Regions from separate parts of the Streptomyces sp. BBFR51 genome, predicted to be linked through region 2. Evidence: riboswitches for the same ligand, from Rfam matches in the RefSeq annotation. Region 2 holds a riboswitch; the other holds the start of a gene.
The links. Region 2 has a riboswitch for cobalamin ahead of ACGH7X_RS29400 (energy-coupling factor ABC transporter permease). Riboswitches for the same ligand answer to the same signal wherever they lie in the genome.
Positions count from the first base shown of each region.

Region 1 (7,019 bases), 4.4 Mb from region 2:
GCCGCCACAGCGCGTCGGTGTCCGCGTGGTGTTCGATCAGATCGCCGAGCCGGTCGAGCTGCTCCTCGCGCAGCGCGGCGAACGAGGTGTCGGGCGCCGGCACGAAGCGGCGGCCCGCGGCGGCGGCCACCTCGCGCAGGAACGCCCGCCGGAAGCCGTCCGACTCCAGCGAACCGTGCCAGTGCGTGCCCCAGGTCCGGCCGACCCGGCAGCCGTCCAGGCTGTGTCCTCCGTCATCAGAGATGAACGCCTCGCCGCCCGTCACTTCGGCGACCCCGTGGTGGATCTCGTACCCCTCGACGCGCTCGCCGAGGGCCTCGCCCACCGGCCGCGTGAGGGTCTTCTCGCGGGCGAACCGCACCCGCACGGGCAGCAGTCCGAGCCCGTCCACGTGCCCGGCGCGCGACTCCACCTCGTCCTCGATGTGCTCGCCGAGGAGCTGGAAGCCGCCGCAGACGCCGAGCACCGGCAGACCGTCGGCGGCCCTGCGCGTGAGGGCGTCCGCAAGCCCCCGCTCCCGCAGCCACTCCAGCGCCCGGACCGTCCCGCGCGTCCCCGGCACGACGACGAGATCGGCGTCGGCCAGCTCCTCCGGCCGGTCCACGAACCGCACCACGACGCCCGGTTCGGCGGCCAGCGCGTCCACGTCCGTGAAGTTCGACATCAGCGGGACGGCACAGACCGCGACCCGCAGCACGTCCTCGCCGACCGGCGGGGCGACGACCGACTCCCGCACCGTCCCCCGAAGAGAGACGCGCAACCCGTCCTCCTCGTCGATGCCGAGCCCGTGCTGGAAGGGCAGGACGCCGTACGTCCGCCGTCCGGTGAGGCCGTGCAGCATGTCCAGCCCCGGCTCCAGCAGGGACACGTCGCCGCGGAACTTGTTGACCAGGAACCCGGCGACCAGCGCCTGGTCCTCGGGCGCCAGCAGCGCCACCGTGCCGAAGAAGGAGGCGAAGACGCCCCCGCGGTCGATGTCGCCGACGACCAGGACGGGGAGCCCGGCGCCCCGGGCGATCCCCATGTTCACGATGTCGGTGCGGCGCAGGTTGATCTCGGCGGGGCTGCCCGCTCCCTCGCAGATCACCGCGTCGTACGTGCCGCGCAGCTCGGCCAGGGAGTCGAGCACCGTGCCGAGCAGCCGCTCCTGGCGTCCGCCGTGGTAGCCGCGGGCGCTCATCTCGCCGACCGGCCTGCCGAGCAGCACGACCTGGCTGCTGCGCTCGCCGCCCGGCTTGAGCAGCACGGGGTTCATGTGCGCGGTCGGCTCCACCCGGCAGGCCTGGGCCTGCATGGCCTGCGCCCGGCCGATCTCGGCGCCCTCGCGGGTCACGAAGGAGTTGAGTGACATGTTCTGCGCCTTGAAGGGCGCGACCTTGACGCCCTGGCGCACCAGCCAGCGGCAGATCCCGGCGGTGACGACGCTCTTGCCGGCGTCGGAGGTGGTGCCGGCGACGAGGAGGCCACCGTTCATGACGTACGTCCTTTCCCGACCGCCCCGCGCACGGCGAGCCGCGCGCCCGCGCACACGCCGAGCGCGAGCCAGCCCACGCGCCGTGAGAGGCGTACCGCCCGGTCGATGTCGCCTGAACCGGCCCGGACCGCGCGTCCCGCCGCCCCGTTGAGGACGGGCCGGTGCTCGACGCGCCCGCCGTAGGAGAGCGTCCCGCCGAGCCGCACGCCCAGGGCGCCCGCGAACGAGGCCTCCACGGGCCCGGCGTTGGGGCTCGGGTGCTGCGCCGCGTCCGCGCGCCAGGCCCGTACGGCGCCCCGCGGATCGCCGCCGGCGACGGTGGTCAGGACGGCGGTCAGGCGGGCGCCCGGCCAGCCCGCGAGGTCGTCGAGGCGGGCCGAGGCCCAGCCGTAGCGGCGGTACTTGGGGGACTTGTGGCCGACCATGGCGTCCAGCGTGTTCACGGCCCGGAAGCCGAGCAGCCCGGGCACTCCGGCCACGGCGCCCCACACCAGGGCGCCCACCACCGCGTCCGAGGTGTTCTCGGCGACGGACTCCACGACCGCCCGGGCGATCCCGTCGGCGTCCAGCGCCTGCGGGTCCCGCCCGCACAGGTGCGGCAGCCGCGCCCGGGCGGCCTCGACGTCCCCCGCCTGCAGGGCCCGCCCGATCGCGGTGGCCTCGCGGGCCAGCGAAGTGCCGCCGACCACCGCCCAGGTGGCCGCGCCGGTCAGCGCGACGGAGGCGGTGGGGCAGCGGCGTACGGCCTGCGCGGCGGCGGAGCCGAGGGCGGCGGCGCCACCGGCGCAGACGACGGTGTGCAGCGCGCCCCAGCCCCGGTGGTCCCGCCACAGCACCCGTTCCACGGCACCGGCGGCACGGCCGAACGCGGCGACCGGGTGTCCGCGGCGCGGATCGCCGAGGAGGAGGTCGCCGAGGAGGCCGGCGGCGGCACCGTACGCGAAGACGCGTCCGGCACGCACGGGTTCAGCCGGTCACACGGTCAGGGAAGTACCTGGTACTGAACGTCGGGCGGCAGCCGGGCATCGCGTTGTGTCCTCACTCAGGGTGTCCACGCCCTGGTTCGAAGAGACCGGCGGTGAGAGTTCCTGGCTCCCGGGGGTCCTGTTTCCCCGGTCACAGTGGCGGGACCGCGCCGGATTCGCACCGGGCTTCCTCTCCTGCCGCCGTAGATGGCCTCGGAAGTCCACCACGGTCCGCGAACACCCGTCAACCTGGCGTTGACCTGCGACGGGGGAGTGTGCGAAGGCCCACACACGGGTGGTGTGCGCCGGCACGCGCGAAGGCGGGGCGCGGGACGGTTCGAGTCCGTCCCGCGCCCCGCCTCACGGGTGCGCGGTGGTCAGGCCACGATCAGGTAGATCCCGTACGCCACCGCCGCCGCGCAGGCCGCGAAGCACGCGTACGCGCCGGTGACCGCGAGGCCCGCGGAGCCGCCCTGGGCGACGGCACGCTCCTGGCGGGAGAGGCCGACGATGCCGAGGGTGAACAGGCCCACCAGGGCCACCGTGACCACGAGGCTGACGCCGAAGACGGAGCCGATGGCTGCCCAGTCGATGCTCATGGAGGTTCGCTTCCTTCGTACCCGGTGCCCGGGTTCAGACGGTGGTGGCGGCCGACGGGGCCTTGGGGTCGGGGGTGGTGGCCGGAGCCGGGACGGTGGCGGCCAGTTCCTCGGTCACGCCCGTCGGGGGCGGCGAGACGGCGGCCATCGCCGTGGTGACCACCCCGGCCGGCTCGGAGCTCTCGGGCTCCTCGGCGTCGACGACGTTGGTGTGGTCGACGACCTCGCGGCGGGAGATCCGCCAGATCGCGAAGCTGGACGCGATCAGGAACACCGCGACGAGGGCCGTGCCCCAGTCGCCGAGGCGGCACACCCACTCGGCGAGCGCGGCGACCAGGGCCGCGGCCGGCAGCGTCAGCCCCCAGGCGACGAACATCCGGGTGGCCGTGGACCAGCGGACCACGCCGCCCTTGCGGCCGAGGCCCGCGCCCATCACCGCGCCGGAGACCGAGTGCGTGGTGGAGAGCGAGAAGCCGAGGTGGGAGGAGGCCAGGATGACCGTGGCGGCACTGGTCTGGGCGGCGAAGCCCTGCTGCGGCTGAAGGTCGGTCAGGCCCTTGCCCATGGTGCGGATGATGCGCCAGCCGCCGAGGTAGGTGCCGAGCGCGATGGCCAGGCCCGCGCCCAGGATGACCCACACCGGCGGGTCGGAGTCGGGGGCGAGCGAGCCGCCGGCGATCAGGGCGAGGGTGATGATGCCCATCGTCTTCTGCGCGTCGTTGGTGCCGTGGGCCAGCGAGACCAGACCGGCGGAGGCGATCTGCCCGGCGCGGTAGCCCTTCTTGGCGGCCTTGCCGTCGGCCTTGCGGCCCAGCGAGTACGTCATCCGGGACGCGAGCATCGCCGCGAGACCGGCCACGATCGGGGCGGCGATCGCCGGGAGGAGCACCTTGGTGACGAGCACGTCACCGTTGACCGCGCCGATGCCCGCCGAGGCGACGGCGGCGCCGATCAGACCGCCCATGAGAGCGTGCGAGGAACTGGACGGGAGCCCGACCAGCCAGGTCAGCAGGTTCCAGAGGATCGCGCCGACCAGGGCGGCGAAGATGACCTCGGGACGGATGCCGGTCTCGTCGACGAGACCCTTGGAGATCGTGTTGGCGACCTCCACCGAGAGAAAGGCGCCTACAAGGTTGAGGACGGCGGACATCGCCACCGCCACCTTGGGCTTGAGCGCACCGGTCGAAATGGTCGTTGCCATCGCGTTCGCGGTGTCGTGGAAACCGTTCGTGAAATCAAACGCGAGTGCGGTTACCACCACAATCGCGAGGATCAGCGAGAAGCTTTCCATTTACCCAGGCAATCGTTCGAGGTCATTGGCTGGACGAACGTAGGTAACCAGGGTGAACGGAAGATGAACTGAACAGGGCTTCACGGTGACCGGAAACGGTGCCGGCGGCTCCCTCTGCGTGCCCGGTCCGGTGCTCTCCGGAGACGCCCCTGGCAGGATCGCCGCGAGGCCGTGCGGCAAGGGACGTGAGGGGCGCGGAGGCGCCCGTGAGGAGACGGTGACTGTGACGCGATCGCGGGTCGGACGGGTGGGCGCAGCGGCCGGGGAACGGGCCGGGCAACCTGCCGGGCGACGGGCGCGGGAGGAGGTCCGGGAGGCGGTCCTGGAGTCGGCCTGGGCGGAACTCGTCGCGACGGCCCGGCGGACGGTGGCGGACGGGCTGGTGGTCGGCACCTCCGGCAACGTCTCGGTGCGGGTCGGCGACACGGTCCTGGTCACCCCGTCGGGGGTGCCCTACGACCGGCTGACCCCGGACGACGCAACCGGCGTCGACCTGGACGGCCGGCAGGTGCTCGGCACGCTGGTCCCCACCAGCGAACTGCCCATGCACCTCGCCGTGTACCGCGCCGACCCCGACGCCCGGGCCGTCGTCCACACCCACGCCGTGCACGCGACGGCGGTCTCGCTGCTCGTCCCCGAACTCCCCCCGGTCCACTACATGGCCGCCGCGCTCGGCGGCCCCGTCCGGGTCGCCCCGTACGCGGCCTACGGCAGCGACGAACTCGCCCGCGCCATGCTCGACGCCCTCGCCGACCGCACCGGCTGCCTGCTCCGGAACCACGGCACGATCACCTACGGCACCTCCCTCGACCAGGCCTACGACCGCACCGCCCAACTGGAGTGGATGTGCCGCCTCTGGCTGACCGCCTCGTCGGTGCCGGGCCGCTCGCCGTCGCTGCTGACGCCGGACCAGCTGGCAGAGGCGACGGAACGCCTGCGCGGGTACGGGCAGCGAGGCTGACGCGAGGTGCGTGCCGGGCGGCTGCGGGGGTACCGGCTACGGGACACGAAGACGCCGTCACCCCCTGTCACCCGCCCACTGGCCGCCCGAGGACTCCACCAGGAGACTGGCCCCATGCGCACTGTCACAGCAACGGCAGCCGCCGTCACCGCAGCTCTCGCGGCCGGTGCGGCGAGCGTCGCCGCCGGCCGGCTCGCCAGCGACGCCGCGCTCAAGGCGCCCCCCGGCCGGCCCCTGCCGACCGAACCCCGGCTCACCGTGCACGGCACCGCCGCCGGGCAGATCACCCTCACCCGGGACCTGGCCGCGCTGCGCCCCGGCCGGTACGGACTCGCGGGCGACGGCTCCCACGCGGTCGTCGGCCCGGTCCTCGACAGCGCCCGACACGGCGCCGACACCGTCGTACGCCGCCTCGAACGCGTCACGCACGGCACCCTCGACGCCGGCGACCGCGCCTGGTTCACCCCGAACCTGTACGTCGGAAACCCGGGCACCGCCCTCGACCTCGAGTTCGCCGACGTGGAGGTCCCCGGCGAACTCGGCCCGCTCCCGGCCTGGTTCCTGCCCGGCGCCCGGCCGACCTGGATCATCGCCGTGCACGGCCTGGCCGCCACCCGCGAACACGCCCTGAACCTGATCGCCCCTCTGCACCGCCGGAACGTCCCGGTACTCGCCCTCGCCTACCGCGGCGACGTCGGCGCACCGCCCTCGCCCGACGGCCTGCACCACTTCGGCGAGACCGAATGGCGCGACGTGGACGCCGCCGTCCGCTACGCCCTCGACCACGGCGCCCGCCAGGTCGTCCTGCTCGGCTGGTCCACCGGCGCCACCATGGCCCTGCGCGCCGCGGCGCTCTCCGGCGTACGCGAGCGCGTCGCGGGGCTCGTCCTGGACTCCCCGGTCCTCAGCTGGGAGACCACCCTGCGCGCCCTGGCCGCCGCCCGCCGCACCCCGGGCGTGTTCCTGCCGCTCGCCGTCCGTGCCGCGCAGGGCCGCGCCGGGCTGCACGCCGACCGGGACGCGGGCACGGCGGGCCTGCACCGCCCGGCGGTCCCCACGCTGATCTTCCACGGCCCCGGCGACGCGGTGGCCCCCTGGCGCCTGTCCCGCCGCCTCGCCGACACCCACCCGCGCCTGGTCGCCCTCCACACCGTCCAGGACGCCCCGCACGGCGCCATGTGGAACGCCGATCCCGCGGACTACGAAGAGACCCTGCGCCGCTTCATGACCCCCTTGGTGTGAGCCCGGCGCACCCCCGCTCCACCGCGCGCCCCAGGTTCCGTTTAGGGCCGTACCACTGGCCGGTTCCGATGCCCGGACAGCGTGCCCGGCCTCCGTGTTCGCCGTCCCGGAGGGCCGCCGGGGCATTCCGTTTGGGTTTTCGGACCGTCAACCGGAAGACTGCACCCGTGACGTCCCGTATTCCGCGCGACTCCAGGCTTCGACTCGTCCGCCCGCGACCCCTGGCCGCCGCCCCCCCAGCGATGAATCAACGGCGTCCGCGCCGCGCCGCGCCGCGCCCCCCGGAAGGCACACCGGCCCGGTCGGAGCTGGCCGGAATGGCGCGCTCCGGCCTGGCCGGCGCGGCCCGGGTCGCCCGCTGGGCCGACTCCGCACTCGGCCCCGGCCGTGGGAGCGCGACCGCCGACGGCAAGGCCACCCTGTCCGACGCGACCGCCGACCACGCGGCCCGCGAACTGGGCCTGACCGCTGCCAGGGTCCGCGCCGA
Region 1 covers NZ_CP172448.1:2,048,326-2,055,344, reverse strand. The annotation lists gene ACGH7X_RS09290 (cobyric acid synthase) at 1-1,474, opposite strand, end outside; gene ACGH7X_RS09285 (cobalamin biosynthesis protein) at 1,471-2,436, opposite strand; cobalamin riboswitch at 2,536-2,681, opposite strand; gene ACGH7X_RS09280 (hypothetical protein) at 2,817-3,038, opposite strand; gene pitH (low-affinity phosphate transporter PitH) at 3,073-4,329, opposite strand; gene ACGH7X_RS09270 (class II aldolase/adducin family protein) at 4,553-5,290, shown strand; gene ACGH7X_RS09265 (alpha/beta hydrolase family protein) at 5,405-6,532, shown strand; gene ACGH7X_RS09260 (hypothetical protein) at 6,700-7,019, shown strand, end outside.
Region 1: linked by a shared signal. The riboswitch ahead of ACGH7X_RS09285 (cobalamin biosynthesis protein) and the one ahead of ACGH7X_RS29400 (energy-coupling factor ABC transporter permease) in region 2 are both predicted to bind cobalamin.

Region 2 (7,019 bases):
CCGAGCGGCTCGCGACCAGCCCGGACGCCGGACCCCAGCAGGCCCAGGCCCTCACCGACGCCGTCAACCAGGCCTTCGCCCACGGCGTCTCGACGACCAGCCTCGTCGGCGGCATCATCATGGCCGCCGGTACGCTCATCGTCCTCGCCGTCCTGCCCGGCCGCCGTCGGGCAACGCCCGAGCCGCGCGGGTGAACGCCGCCGGCGCGAGATACGGCGGGCACGGGCTCAGGCGGCCAGGGCCACGCAGCCCAGCGCGAGCAGGGCGAGAACCTTCACGATCTCCAACGCGACGTAGTAGAGGTGCGCGCGGGAGCGGTGCTCCGCGGGGTCCTCGCCGGCGAGCACCGCGTCGGAGCGGCGGTTGAGGCGGGGGCGCACGGCGCCGAGTTGTATCGCCAGCACGGCGACGGCGGCGGCGGTGAGCGTCACGACGGCCGTGGTGGGGGAGCCGATGGCGACCGCGGCGATCACGGCGACGGCGAGGGCGGCCTCGGCGAGGTTCAGCGCCCGGAAGACCCTCCGGCCGATGCCGAGCCCGATGGGGATCGTCACCCCGGGGGCCCCGAACTTCAGCGGCGCCTCCAGGAAGGAGATCGCCAGCACCATGCCGAGCCACAGGAAGGTGACGGCGCCTGCCACGGCTGCCGAGGTCGAGTCCATCGTTGTCGTCCCGTCTCTTTCTGGTGGTGCCAGGCCTGGTGGTGCCAGGTCTGGTGGTGAGGCGTCAGGTGAGGGGAGAGCGCGAGAGGGGGCGTCGCGCTCACGCGACCGCGGTCACGCGGCCCCAGTCGCGGACAGATGCGCCAGGCAGGCGTCGGGCTCGGCGAACGGCTCCAGTCGCACGGCCGCCACGGGGGCACGCAGCTCGGCCAGGGCACCCTGCATCAGGCCCAGGTGCAGCGGGCAGACGATCGAGCCGTGCTCCTCGGCGAGTTCGAGGAACGGGCAGTGCCGCAGCCACACCCGGTCCGTCGGGCCGTCGTCCCCGGCCGGGCGGGGATCGAAGCCGAGATCGGCGAGCATGGCGGTCAACCGGCCGGTCGCTTCGGCGGCGGTCGGCCGGTGCGCGGGGGGCACCCGCTCGACCAGGTGCCTTCCCCAGTCGCGGCCCGTCTCGGTGGCCGCGGCCGCAGCCTCGGCGCCCGTTCCGGTGGAGGCCAGCCGGCTCAGCAGCATCCGGGCCAGCAACTGGTAGTGCCGTTTCCCGCCGCGGTCCATCCCGCCGCGCGCGGCGTAGACCGTACGCGGCCGTCCCGGGCCCGAGGGCCGCTCCACCGTCCGCTCCACGTGCCCCTGCGACATGAGGGCGTCGAGGTGGAAGCGCACCGTGTTGGGGTGCACGTCGAGCAGCTCGGCGACCTCGGTGACACCCTGGGGGGCGACGGCGTCGCGCAGGGCGTCGAGCACCGCGCGGCGGCGTGGGGAGAGGGGCTCCGTTTCCTCGCTCGACGGCATGATGTCAGTCCTCCCGGGCCGGTGCGGCAACTCGTCGGTGCAGGGGAATGCCGAATTTCTCCAAATGGTACATGTAATAATCGGGCGCCATGGAACACCCCGCGGTGCGGGGTGGCAGCGCAGGTCGAGAGGAGCACCGTCGTGACATCGTCGTCCGAGGTCTACATCGAGGGCACGGCGGCCGACCCGGTCGTCCGGGCACAGGCCGTCGTCCGCGACGCGCACAGCCGACTGCGGGCCGGTCTCGCGACCGTCGCGCAGGGCACCTCGGCGGGCGGCGGGCAGAGCGAACTGGTGGAGTTCTGCACCGGTGAGCTGCGCCGCCATCTCGCCGCCACCGAACAGACGCTCTACGCGGCCGCCTCCGGCGCGGCAGGCACCCGCCTCCTGGTGCGCGCCCTGCGCACCACCGCCGCGTCCCTCGACCGGCGCATCGACGAGGTGGCCGGTGCCGGGAACCCCGCTTCCGCCGCGGCCGCCGCGCGCTCCGTCGAGGCGATCCTGGACGTTCACCTGACGACCGAGGAGACGGTCCTGCTGCCGGCGCTCGCGGAGCTCCCCGGTGCCGATCTGCCCAGTCTCGTCGCGGATCTGACCACCCTGCTCGAAGGCGGCCGACTGGAGACCCCGGCGGTCGTGGACGTCCGCGACATCCCCCACGGGCAACGGCACCCGCGGATCTTCGCCCGTTACGCCCGCCTCGCCCCGGGGGAGGGTTTCGTGCTGGTCAACAACCACGACCCCAAGCCACTGCGACGCGAGTTCGAGGCCACCCACCCGGACGCCCACACCTGGGACTACGTCGAATCCGGCCCCGAGATCTGGCGGGTACGCATCGGCAAGGCCGCCGTCGAGGGCTGACGCCGCGAGCCCTGCCGTGGGCCAGGCGGCTCAGTCGGCCAGCGCCGCCAGCTCCTCCGCCGTACGCGGGCCCGTCGCCGAGTCCGCCAACAGGCCCCGCGCCCGCAGCAGTCCGGCCGCCGCGACGCCCCAGGGCAGCCGCAGCCCCGCCTGCCGCAGCAGGTCGGTGCGGGCCAGCGTCGGGGCGGTCGGGCCGGTGTGCACGCCGTCCGGGGTGAGCAGGGCCGCGTCGTCGGACCAGCGCAGGGCGAGGTCGACGTCGTGGGTGGCCATCACCACGGTGGTGCCGCCCGCGCGCAGCCGGTCCAGGGTGGCGAGCAGCCGCTCCTGCCCGTCCGGGTCGAGCCCCGCGGTCGGCTCGTCGAGGATCAGCACCCGGGGCCGCATCGCGACCGCCCCGGCGATCGCGGTCCGCTTGCGCTGCCCGTACGACAGCAGGTGCGTGGGCCGGTCGGCCAGCGCCGCGATGTCCAGCGCGGCGAGCGCCTCCCCGACCCGGGAGCGGACCTCCGCGTCGGGCAGCCCGAGGTTCAGCGGCCCGAAGGACACGTCCTGGCCGACCGACGCCGCGAAGAGCTGGTCGTCCGGGTCCTGCACCACCAGCTGCACCGTGGTCCGCAGCCGGGTCAGCCCCTTGCGGTCGTACGTCACCGGCTCCCCGCCGACCGTCAACGTCCCCGCACGCGGCCTGAGTCCGCCGCTGAGCAGCCGCATCAGCGTGGTCTTGCCACTGCCGTTGCGGCCCAGCAGCGCCAGCGCGCGCCCCTCGCGCACCGCGAAGTCCAGGCCCACCAGCACGTCCGGGCCCTCCTCGTACGCGAACGACGCGCCCCGCAGGGCGACCAGGGCCGGTTCCGGTGACTGCGCCGGTCCGCTCACGACAAGGGTCCTTCCAGTACGAGGGTCAGACAGGCCAGCGCCGCCAGCAGCGCGACGCTCGCCGCGGTGAAGGGCGCCGAGACGCGGGCCTCGGGCACCAGGACCCGCAGGGTGCCGTCGTAACCGCGCCCGGCGAGCCCCGACTGGAGCCGCGCCGCCCGGTCGAAGGCCCGTACGAACGCCGTGGCGCCGAGACCGCCGAGCGAACGCCAGGTGGCCGCCCGGGTGGTGTGCCCGAGCCGCGCGGCCTGCGCCTGGCGGATCCGGCGCACCGAGTCCAGCAGCAGGAAACTCATCCGGTACGTCACCAGCGCCACGTCCACGACCGGCGCGGGCACCCCGGCCCGCACCAGCCGGGGCAGCAGGTCCGACATCGGCGTGGTGAACGCGAACAGCAGCACCCCGAGCGAGGCCGCCGAGGTACGCAGCAGCAGCTCACCGGCGCGCACCGCACCGCCGTCGGCCACCGAGAGGAATCCGTCCGGGCCGCCCACCTGCACCAGCAGCGGAAGCGCCCCCGTCACGCAGAACCCCAGCGGCACCCGGTACGCCCGCCACAGCCCGCGCCGGGGCACGCCCGCCGGGCCGAGCAGCACGGTGAGCGCCGTCACCAGCACCAGCGCCGCACCCGGCCAGGGCGGCAGCGAGATCGCCAGCACGGTCAGGCCGAGCCCGAGCACGGCCTTGTCCACGGGATGGCGGCGGCGCCAGCGACTGCTGTGCGCCGCCGCGTCGATCGGCAGCACTCAGTCCCCTTCGGGGGTGTCCCGCGGTGCCGCCGTCGCCGCCGACGCCCGTTCCTCGCCCTGCCGCCGACCCCGGCGCAGACCGAAGTAGTACGCCAGCACACCCGCGCCGAGCGCGGCCTGAAGCGCGAACAGCGCCGACTCGATCTCCCCGGACGGCGGCTCGTACAGCGGCGAGAACCAGGGCTCGTAGTCCGGCTCGATCTCGGTGATCGCCGTCTCCGCCTCGGCGTCGGCACCGGCGAACGGCTCCTCCTTGTGGTCGCCGAGCCCCAGCACCAGCGGGAGCACCGCCAGCGCGGCCACGGCGAGCAGCAGCAGGGCGTTGACCTTCGTGTTGCGCTTCACCGGGCCACCGCCTCCCGCTCACCGGAGGAGGCCTTGCCGGCCTTGGTCAACAGGACGCCCAGCCGGGTCAGTTCCCCCTTGCTGGACTGCACGAGGAGCCGCATCACGACCACCGTGAGCAGGCCCTCGCTCACCGCGAGCGGGAGCTGCGTGACGGCGAAGATGGACCCGAACTTGCCGAGCGCGCCCAGGAAACCGCTGCTCGGGTCCGGGAAGGCCAGCGCCAGCTGCACACTGGTGACGCAGTAGGTGGACAGGTCGGCGACGAACGCGCCGAAGAACACGGTGACCATGAGCGGCACGTCGTAGCGGCGCAGCAGCCGGTAGACGCCGTACCCGGCCCAGGGGCCGACGATCGCCATCGAGAAGACGTTGGCGCCGAGCGTGGTCAGCCCGCCGTGCGCGAGCAGCAGCGCCTGGAAGAGCAGCGTGATGGTGCCCAGCACCGCCATGATCGGCGGTCGGAAGAGGATGGCACCCAGGCCGGTGCCGGTGGGATGTGAACAACTCCCGGTGACGGACGGCAGTTTCAGGGCCGACAGCACGAACGTGAAGGCCCCGGAGGCGCCGAGGAGCAACGTGCTCTCCGGGTGCTCCCTGACCTCACGGGTGAGTGACCGTACTCCGTGGACGACGAACGGCGCGGACGCGACACCCCAGGCGATCGCGTGCGCCGGTGGCAGAAAGCCCTCGGCTATGTGCATGGCTCAGCAGACCCTCTCCAGCACCTCGTGGATGGACGACGCGCCTTGGCCGGTCTCCTGGCTTACGGGTACCACCGCCCGTGCTCCGCCTTCCCGGGTCGCAAGGACCCAGTGGCTGCCCCTGAGGGCCGGAGCCGGACTTCCCGATTCACAGTGGCGAGGGCCGCACCGGCATCACACCGGATTTCCCGTTCACCAAGGCGTGGCGACAGTAGTGCGCCCACGGGGGTGGTGACAAGCGGGCCTCGGGCCCGGCGGACGCCCTGCCCGCCCGCCGGACAGGCCTCAGGGCTGCGGAAACAGCTGGCGGCGCCGCTCCGTCAGCCGTCGCCTGTCGTCCTCGCTCAGCGCGGCGAAGGTCTCCGCGCGGCGGCGGTGCAGGGCCCGGCGCTCCTCGTCGGTGAGGGTCTCGGCGTAGCGGCGCCGCGCCTCGCTCAGGCGGGCCACCTCTTCGGGGGTCAGGGGTCGTTCCACGGCGGTCATCTCCTCGATCACTTCCAGGTAGGCCTCGGTCGTGGTCCCGGCCGAGGCGTCGAGCGCGTCCAGCACCCCGAGCAGCCGGAGCCGCAGCTGCGCGGTCTGCCGCAGCCGCTCCTCGACCACGTCCAGTTGCCGCCGGATCAGCCGCGCCGGGTCGTGGTCCGGCTCGGCGTCCAGGACCGCGCGGATCTGCGTCAGGGGGAGCCCGAAGCTGCGCAGCGCCAGGATCCGGTGCAGGCGCCGGACGTCGGCGGCGTCGTAGCAGCGGTGCCCGCCGCCGGTGCGGGCGGACGGGGTGAGCAGGCCGAGCCGGTCGTAGTAGCGCAGGGCGCGGATGCTCAGGCCGGTCTCCCGGGCGAGTTCGCCGATGCGCCGGGTGCCGTCGTTCGCGTGCGTCATGGGCTCCTCCACGGGTGTACACCCGAGGCTAGAAGGTGACGCGGCGGCACCTTCAAGCCCCGGTCGGCCTCAGTGGCGCCGGCCCCGGTCGGTCCTGCCGACCACCCTGTCGCGCATCCGGGTGGTCAGCGCGGTGGCGGCGGCCGTGAGGAACACGAAGCTGTACGTGATCTGCAGCACGGTCACGACCCGGGCGGCCTGGCCCCGCGGGGTGATGTCCCCGTACCCGACGGTGGCGAGCGTGACCACGGTGAAGTACAGCGCGTCGACGCGGGTGTGCAGGCCGTTGAACTCGCCCGGCTGCTTGGCCAGGGCGTAGTACGTCGCCGAGAAGACGTGCACGGACAGGACGATCAGCAGGGAGATGACCACCCCGGGCCGGCTCTCCGGCCGGTCGAGCAGCACGTGCCGGATCTGCCGGAGCAGCAGCACGGCCACGACGGTCAGCAGCAGGGCGAACAGCACCCAGCTCAGCAGGGGGCGCTGCGGACCCAGTTGGTCGAGGGGGAGGAGGAAGTAGGCCACGACCACCGCCGCCGCGATCCCGGTCCTGACGATCCAGGGCCGGACGGTGTTCCAGGCGGTGTTCCGGGCGGTACGGGATCCGGCGGGCCGACGCTCCGTCACCGCGCCGCCCCCTCCGTCGACGCCCGGCCCGCCTCCGGGTCGGCCCTGCGCACCAACTGGGCGACGATGAAGGCGACGACCGACGCCATGACGATCAGCGGCATCTGGTCGTGGGCGTCCCGGCCCATCAGCAGCACCGCCAGTACGGCGCTGGCCAGCGGCAGCCCCGTCACCGCGGCCGCCGCGGCGGAGATGCCGAGGGCGAGGGCCGGGGTCGTGCCGAAGCCGGGCAGCCCCGAGCAGGCCAGGGCCGTCGCCGCGCCCAGCAGCACGGCCGGGAAGATCGGGCCGCCGCGCAGGCTGCCCAGCGCGATGCCCCAGGCCAGCCCCTTGCACGCGACCAGCGCGACCAGCGCCCCCACGGACCAGACGTGCGGGTGGGCGGCGAGCTGGGCGAGGGTGGCCTGGCCGGACAGCGCCGCCTCGGCCGGGGAACGGCCGGTGATCAGCGCGTACGCGGCGACACAGACGCCGACCGCGGTGGCGCAGACGACGGTGCGCAGCGCCGTGCGGTGCCG
Region 2 covers NZ_CP172448.1:6,425,423-6,432,441, forward strand. The annotation lists gene ACGH7X_RS29365 (MFS transporter) at 1-194, shown strand, start outside; gene ACGH7X_RS29370 (hypothetical protein) at 228-662, opposite strand; gene ACGH7X_RS29375 (helix-turn-helix transcriptional regulator) at 777-1,457, opposite strand; gene ACGH7X_RS29380 (DUF2249 domain-containing protein) at 1,599-2,318, shown strand; gene ACGH7X_RS29385 (ATP-binding cassette domain-containing protein) at 2,349-3,197, opposite strand; gene cbiQ (cobalt ECF transporter T component CbiQ) at 3,194-3,943, opposite strand; gene ACGH7X_RS29395 (energy-coupling factor ABC transporter substrate-binding protein) at 3,944-4,291, opposite strand; gene ACGH7X_RS29400 (energy-coupling factor ABC transporter permease) at 4,288-4,995, opposite strand; cobalamin riboswitch at 5,025-5,210, opposite strand; gene ACGH7X_RS29405 (MerR family transcriptional regulator) at 5,281-5,874, opposite strand; gene ACGH7X_RS29410 (potassium channel family protein) at 5,944-6,405, opposite strand; gene ACGH7X_RS29415 (chloride channel protein) at 6,498-7,019, opposite strand, start outside.